One region of the Pseudoalteromonas sp. NCCP-2140 genome, then DNA from elsewhere that is predicted to be linked to it. Evidence: predicted binding sites of a transcription regulator. Region 1 holds the regulator's gene; the other holds the start of a gene.

Region 1 (3,425 bases):
TTTAATAAAGCCAGCTTGTGCTAGCAAGCTCATTGATATGTCTGAACGGGAAGGTTGTTCAGCCCCTTTAATTAGGCGCTCTAAATAGCGAGCAATCTGGTCAACTTCTAAGTTCACCTGAGTCCCCACCTGAAATTCTGCAATCGTTGTTTGCTCTGCAGTATGCGGAACAATCGTCAGCTTAAAGCGATTTTGCTCAACCTCGTTAACGGTTAAGCTAATGCCATCAATACACACCGAACCTTTGTACGGAATGTACTTCATTAAATCATTGTCTGTGCTTAACCAGTACTCGGTTGCACGAGCATTGGGACTAATACTTTCGACAGTCGCAATACCATCAACATGCCCTGACACTAAGTGCCCACCTAAGCGAGAAACCGGTTGCATGGCTTTTTCAAGGTTAACTGTTTGACCTTTTTTATAATGTGCAAACCCAGTTAAGCTAATTGTTTCGTTTGATAAGTCAGCACTAAAACCATCGCTATGTTTAGCGACAACCGTTAAACACACACCATTGGTGGCAATACTGTCACCGAGCTTGACGTCTTTCATATCCAAATTAGGGCTTTGAATACGAATAGCTAGATCACCTTGCTTTTGTGTTAGTTCAACAATTTTACCTGTTGCTTCAATAATTCCAGTAAACATAGTGCTACTCTTTATTTTCAATGTCTGTGGCTTGCTTTGCTTTTATCGCTGTTAAGCGAATATCATCGCCAATCATCACTGTATCAGTAAAGGTCAGTTCAGTGATATCACTCATCATGGTGACTTCTGCAAAGTTTAGTAAGCTTTTGCCCATATCACCTATTAACTTAGGGGCAATATAAACAATGTATTCGTCAATTAAATCTTGCTCTGCGAACACACCAGCAAGGGTTGCACCCGCTTCGAGCCAAATATGATTAAATTGTAGTTCAGCAAGACGCTTTAAAACCGCCGATAAATCAACTTTATTGTTAATTGCTGGTACTACTTCGTGTTTAACAAAGTGAGGCCATTTGGTGTGATTATCAAGCGAAGTGGTAAAAATTATCACCGGGCTCTCGATGCTGAATAACGCAAGCTCAGGCGTTAACCTGTTTTGTGAGTCAATAATGATTCGGGTTGGTTGGCGCAAAGGCAACGATGTTGGCATGGTAAATGGCAACTCACCAACACGAACATTAAGTTTGGCATTATCAGTAATAACGGTGTCTGCACCGGTTAAGATAGCACAGCTTTGTGCACGAAATGCTTGCACATCTTGGCGCGCTTTAGGGCCTGTTATCCATTTACTTTGGCCGTTATTTAGCGCGGTTTTACCATCTAAACTACATGCCATTTTACAAGTCACATATGGCAATCCAGTTTCCATACGCTTTAAAAAGCCCTTATTTAAATCGCGCGCTTGTTGTTCAAGTAAACCTGATGCAACGCTAATACCTGCGTCGGCTAAAATTTGTAGGCCGCGACCACTCACCGCAGGGTTTGGGTCAACCATAGCGGCAATCACCTTGCTTACACCCGCGGCTTTTAAACCTTCGGCACAAGGTGGAGTACGTCCATAATGACTACAAGGCTCTAAAGTCACATAGGCAGTGGCTCCTTTCGCGTTGTCGCCAGCTACAGCCAAGGCATTCACTTCAGCATGGCCCTGCCCTGCTAATTGATGAAACCCTTCACCGACTATTTCGCCATCTTTAACCAAAACACAGCCAACATTCGGGTTTGGCGTCGTAGTAAAACGACCTTGTTTAGCCAGCTCAATGGCACGCGCCATGTAAGCCGTATCAAGCTCTGTAAACGACATGATTAATCACCTAAACGAGCGATTTCTTCACCAAACTCGCGAATATCTTCAAATGAACGATAAACCGATGCAAAACGCACATAGGCCACTTTGTCGAGTTTCTTCAGTGACTCCATGATGCACTCGCCAATTAAATGGCTAGAGATTTCACGCTCACCTGTAGCACGAAGTTGAGATTTAATGATGTTAACGACTTCGTCGACCTGCTCAGTGCTCACTGGGCGTTTCTCTAAAGCGCGATGCAAGCCATTCAGTAACTTGTCTTCATTGAATGGTTCGCGGCTACCGTCTTGCTTGATGACTCTTGGCATCACAAGTTCAGCGCCTTCAAAGGTGGTAAAGCGCTCATGGCATTCGTTACATTCACGTCGACGTCTCACTTGGTGACCACCGCCAACAAGTCGAGAATCAATTACTTTAGTATCTTTTGCGGTGCAAAAAGGGCAATGCATAGGGTTCAACTTCCGTTTATAAAAAACAAAAAAAAGCCGCTTAGTAAGCGGCCTTTATAATAGCAAAAAACAACGCTATTGTTATCTTAATTACGGTTTAACCAGTAATTAAGCGTAAACTGGTAATTTTTTACAGATAGCTTTAACTTTCTCTTTTACTTCTGCTTGTACAGACTCATCGTTGATGTTGTCTAGTACGTCACAGATCCAGCCTGCAAGCTCTTTTGACTCAGCTTCTTTGAAACCACGGCGAGTAATAGCCGGAGAACCAATACGAAGACCAGACGTTACAAACGGTGAACGTGGGTCGTTTGGTACTGAGTTTTTATTAACAGTGATGTTTGCATTACCTAGTGCAGCGTCAGCATCTTTACCTGTGATATCTTTATCGATTAGGTCAAGAAGGAATAAGTGGTTGTCTGTTTTACCAGAAACAACTTTATAGCCACGCTCTTGCAGTACTTCAACCATTGCTTGTGCGTTCTTAACAACTTGTGCTTGGTACGCTTTGAATTCTGGCTGTAATGCTTCTTTGAAAGCAACCGCTTTAGCAGCGATGATGTGGCATAAAGGACCACCTTGACCACCAGGGAAAACAGCGCTGTTTAGCTTTTTGTAGATCTCTTCATCACCACATGCAGAAACGATTAGACCGCCACGAGGACCTGCTAATGTTTTGTGAGTTGTTGTTGTAACAACGTGTGCGTGAGGGATTGGGCTTGGATATACACCCGCTGCGATAAGACCAGCAACGTGAGCCATATCTACGAATAAGTATGCACCTACTTTATCAGCGATTTCACGGAATTTAGCCCAGTCAACAACGCCTGAGTATGCAGAGAAACCAGCGATGATCATTTTTGGCTTGTGCTCTAATGCAAGTGCTTCAACTTGAGCGTAATCAATTTCGCCTGTTTCATCGTTTAGGCCGTATTGAATTGCATTGTACGTTTTACCAGAAAAGTTAACGTGTGAACCGTGAGTTAAGTGACCACCATGAGCTAAGCTCATACCTAGTACTGTATCGTGTGGCTGAAGAAGTGCTTGGAAAACAGCTGCGTTTGCTTGTGAACCCGCATGTGGTTGAACGTTAGCGTAATCTGTGCCGAATAATTCGTTTGCACGGTCAATAGCTAGTTGCTCAACAACGTCAACATGCTCACAACCGCCATAGTAAC
Region 2 (3,425 bases), on a different contig from region 1:
ATGGCCTCAGATTAACGAGGAAGTTTTTTATGACCGAGCATCAAAATGTAGATAATGCAGAAATTGCAAAGTTTGAAGCCATCGCAGAACGTTGGTGGGACCGCGACGGAGAGTTCAAACCCCTTCATGAAATAAATCCTCTACGTTTGGATTTTGTCGCTGATAAAGTAGGCGGCTTATTTGATAAGGAAACCTTAGATGTTGGCTGTGGTGGCGGCATCTTAAGTGAAAGTATGGCGCGTATGGGCGCTAAAGTAACCGGCATCGATATGGGCCAAGAGCCACTTACCGTTGCTAAGTTACATAGTTTAGAAACAGGCGTACCTGTTGATTATATAAAAGTACCTGCAGAGCAATTTGCTGCTGAGCACCCTGCTCGCTTTGATGTAGTGACTTGTATGGAAATGCTTGAGCATGTTCCAGACCCTGCTTCAATTATTCGTGCTGTAGCTGAACTTGCTAAACCGGGCGCCGATGTCTTCTTTTCAACATTAAATAAAACACCAAAAGCCTACTTGTTTGCTATTGTAGGTGCTGAAAAGCTTTTAAAAATGGTCCCTGAAGGTACACATGACCATAAAAAGTTTATTAAACCTGCACAGCTTATTGCATGGGCAGAAGAAGCGGGATTAAAAGTACGCGCCAGTACCGGCCTTCATTATAACCCGTTTTCTAAGCAGTACAGCTTAAATGATGATGTAAGTGTTAATTACATCCTCCACTTTGAGAAACTAGCCTGATGAGTGGTGTGCAAGCACCATCTATCGATTTTGATGCGTTTATCTTTGATTTAGATGGCACACTACTCGATACCGCGGATGACTTAGGTGGTGCATTAAACCGAGTGTTAACAGATGCCAATGTGGCGCCTGTTGCTGAGCATGTTTATCGCCCTGCTGCTTCTAACGGTGCAAATGCATTATTAGAAGTGGGCTTTGGTGATAAATGGCCTGAACTTGAACAACTCGCCTTGCGCCAGCAGCTTCTTGACTACTACGCCGAAGATATTGCTGTGCACAGTAAATGCTTCAACGGCATAGAACAGCTTTTAATTGCACTTGAGCAAAACAATATTAAGTGGGGCATTATGACTAATAAGCCCGGCTTTTTAACTGAGCCCTTAGTGCAAGCTATTCCCTCTTTGCGTGATGCAAAAGCGGTTGTGAGTGGCGATACATTAGCTGTGTCAAAACCATCACCGGATCCACTATTACACACCGCTGAGATCTTAGACGTTGATCCGAGCCGTTGTTTGTATATCGGTGATGCTGAACGTGATATTCAAGCTGCAAAAGCAGCCAATATGTACAGCGCAGCGGCGTTATGGGGTTATATACCCAGTGTAGACGCTGCACTTGGCTGGCAAGCGGATTTCAATTGGCAAACGCCGATTGATGGTTTTAACCATATATAGTGTTATTTGATAACTGAAACACCATATATTGTGATTTGATTTACTTTTGAGCATTCATTGATGATAAAAAAATCACTCAAAATTTATTTTTAAAAACGGTAAATTTTCTGGATCTTTTGTTGATTTCTACAAATTTCGTCGTCTATGAATGTTCAAAGGTTAATGGTCACTAACACAATGCGTTTATCCAATAGTTATCCACAAAATGGGGCAATTCTATCCCTTGCAAAACAGCGCAGACCACACTATCTTGTGATCTGCAATTTAAACAACACCAGATATTGTGGCTAAATGTTATTCAATTAGATCACCCTGGCGTTTAATAATAATAATTACATAAAGAATACCTTTGTCTTTACAACTATAATTTCCCAAGGAATACAGGCAAAACTATGAACCAACAGCTATCTGTAAGCAAACGTGACGGCCGTAAAGAGTCACTTGATCTAGATAAGATCCATCGCGTGATCGCTTGGGCCGCAGAAGGTCTAGAGAATGTGTCTGTCTCACAAGTTGAATTAAAATCACATATTCAATTTTATGACGGCATTCGTACCGATGACATTCATGAAACAATCATCAAAGCTGCAGCTGATCAGATCTCTAAAGATACGCCTGATTACCAATACCTAGCTGCTCGCTTAGCTGTATTCCATTTACGTAAAAAAGCGTACGGTCAATTTGAGCCACCACGCTTATACGATCACATCACGAAATTAGTTGAAGACAAGCGTTATGATCAACACCTACTTGTTGACTATACCGAGCAAGAAATTGACGAGTTAGATGCTTACATAGATCACAACCGTGACTTAAACTTCAGCTACGCTGCTGTAAAGCAACTTGAAGGTAAGTATTTAGTTCAAAACCGTGTTACTGGTGAAATCTACGAAAGTGCACAGTTTTTATATATCTTAGTGGCTTCAAGCTTATTCTCTGATTATCCAAAAGAGACACGCCTTGATTACATCAAGCGTTTTTATGATGCAGTATCTACATTCAAAATTTCATTACCTACACCTATCATGGCTGGTGTACGTACCCCTACACGTCAGTTCAGCTCATGTGTACTTATTGAATGTGGTGATAGCCTAGATTCTATTAATGCAACATCGTCTGCGATTGTTAAATACGTATCACAACGTGCGGGTATTGGTATTAATGCCGGTCGCATCCGTGCCCTTGGTAGCCCTATTCGTAACGGCGAAGCGTACCACACAGGTTGTATTCCGTTTTATAAGCACTTCCAAACAGCGGTTAAGAGCTGTTCACAAGGTGGTGTTCGTGGCGGCGCAGCAACGTTGTTCTACCCGCTTTGGCACTTAGAAGTTGAAAACCTACTTGTTCTTAAGAACAACCGTGGTGTTGATGATAACCGTGTACGTCATCTTGACTACGGTGTGCAGTTCAATAAATTAATGTATAGCCGTTTAATCAAAGACGATTACATCACATTATTTAGCCCTTCAGATGTACCAGGTCTATACGATGCGTTCTTTGAAGATCAAGCGAAGTTTGATGAGCTATACATCAAATACGAGCAAGACGAGTCAATTCGTAAAAAACGTATTAAGGCGATTGAGTTATTCTCAATGTTTGCACAAGAGCGTGCGAGCACAGGTCGTATCTACTTACAAAACGTTGACCACTGTAATACGCACAGCCCGTTCATCTCGACTGTGGCGCCAATTCGTCAATCTAACTTATGTTTAGAAATTGCATTACCAACTAAGCCACTTAGCAATGTAATGGACGAAGAAGGTGAAATTGCACTTTGTACGCTGTCGGCGTTTAACTTAGGTGCAATTGAATCACTTGACGAATTAGAAGAGCTTGCTGAACTTGCAGTACGTGCCCTTGATAACTTACTTGATTTCCAAGACTACCCTGTTCCAGCGGCTAAAAACGCGACCATGGGTCGTCGTACGCTAGGTATTGGTGTTATTAACTACGCGTACTACTTAGCGAAAAATGGTAAGCGTTACTCAGATGGCAGCGCAAATGCCCTAAC

Evidence for each region. The regulator NrdR, encoded in region 1, represses ribonucleotide reductase genes. The targets are predictions, from matches to a motif close to AAACACNANATNTNGTGTTT.
Region 2: a site for NrdR is predicted at 1,684-1,703, ahead of nrdA (class 1a ribonucleoside-diphosphate reductase subunit alpha). Genes of this name have one in related genera too.

What each region holds. Positions count from the first base shown of each region.
Region 1 covers NZ_BRCZ01000013.1:54,563-57,987, reverse strand. The annotation lists gene NFU46_RS18305 (riboflavin synthase) at 1-651, opposite strand, end outside; gene ribD (bifunctional diaminohydroxyphosphoribosylaminopyrimidine deaminase/5-amino-6-(5-phosphoribosylamino)uracil reductase RibD) at 656-1,795, opposite strand; gene nrdR (transcriptional regulator NrdR) at 1,798-2,247, opposite strand; gene glyA (serine hydroxymethyltransferase) at 2,356-3,425, opposite strand, start outside.
Region 2 covers NZ_BRCZ01000001.1:437,080-440,504, forward strand. The annotation lists gene ubiG (bifunctional 2-polyprenyl-6-hydroxyphenol methylase/3-demethylubiquinol 3-O-methyltransferase UbiG) at 30-740, shown strand; gene NFU46_RS02145 (HAD family hydrolase) at 740-1,414, shown strand; gene nrdA (class 1a ribonucleoside-diphosphate reductase subunit alpha) at 1,807-3,425, shown strand, end outside.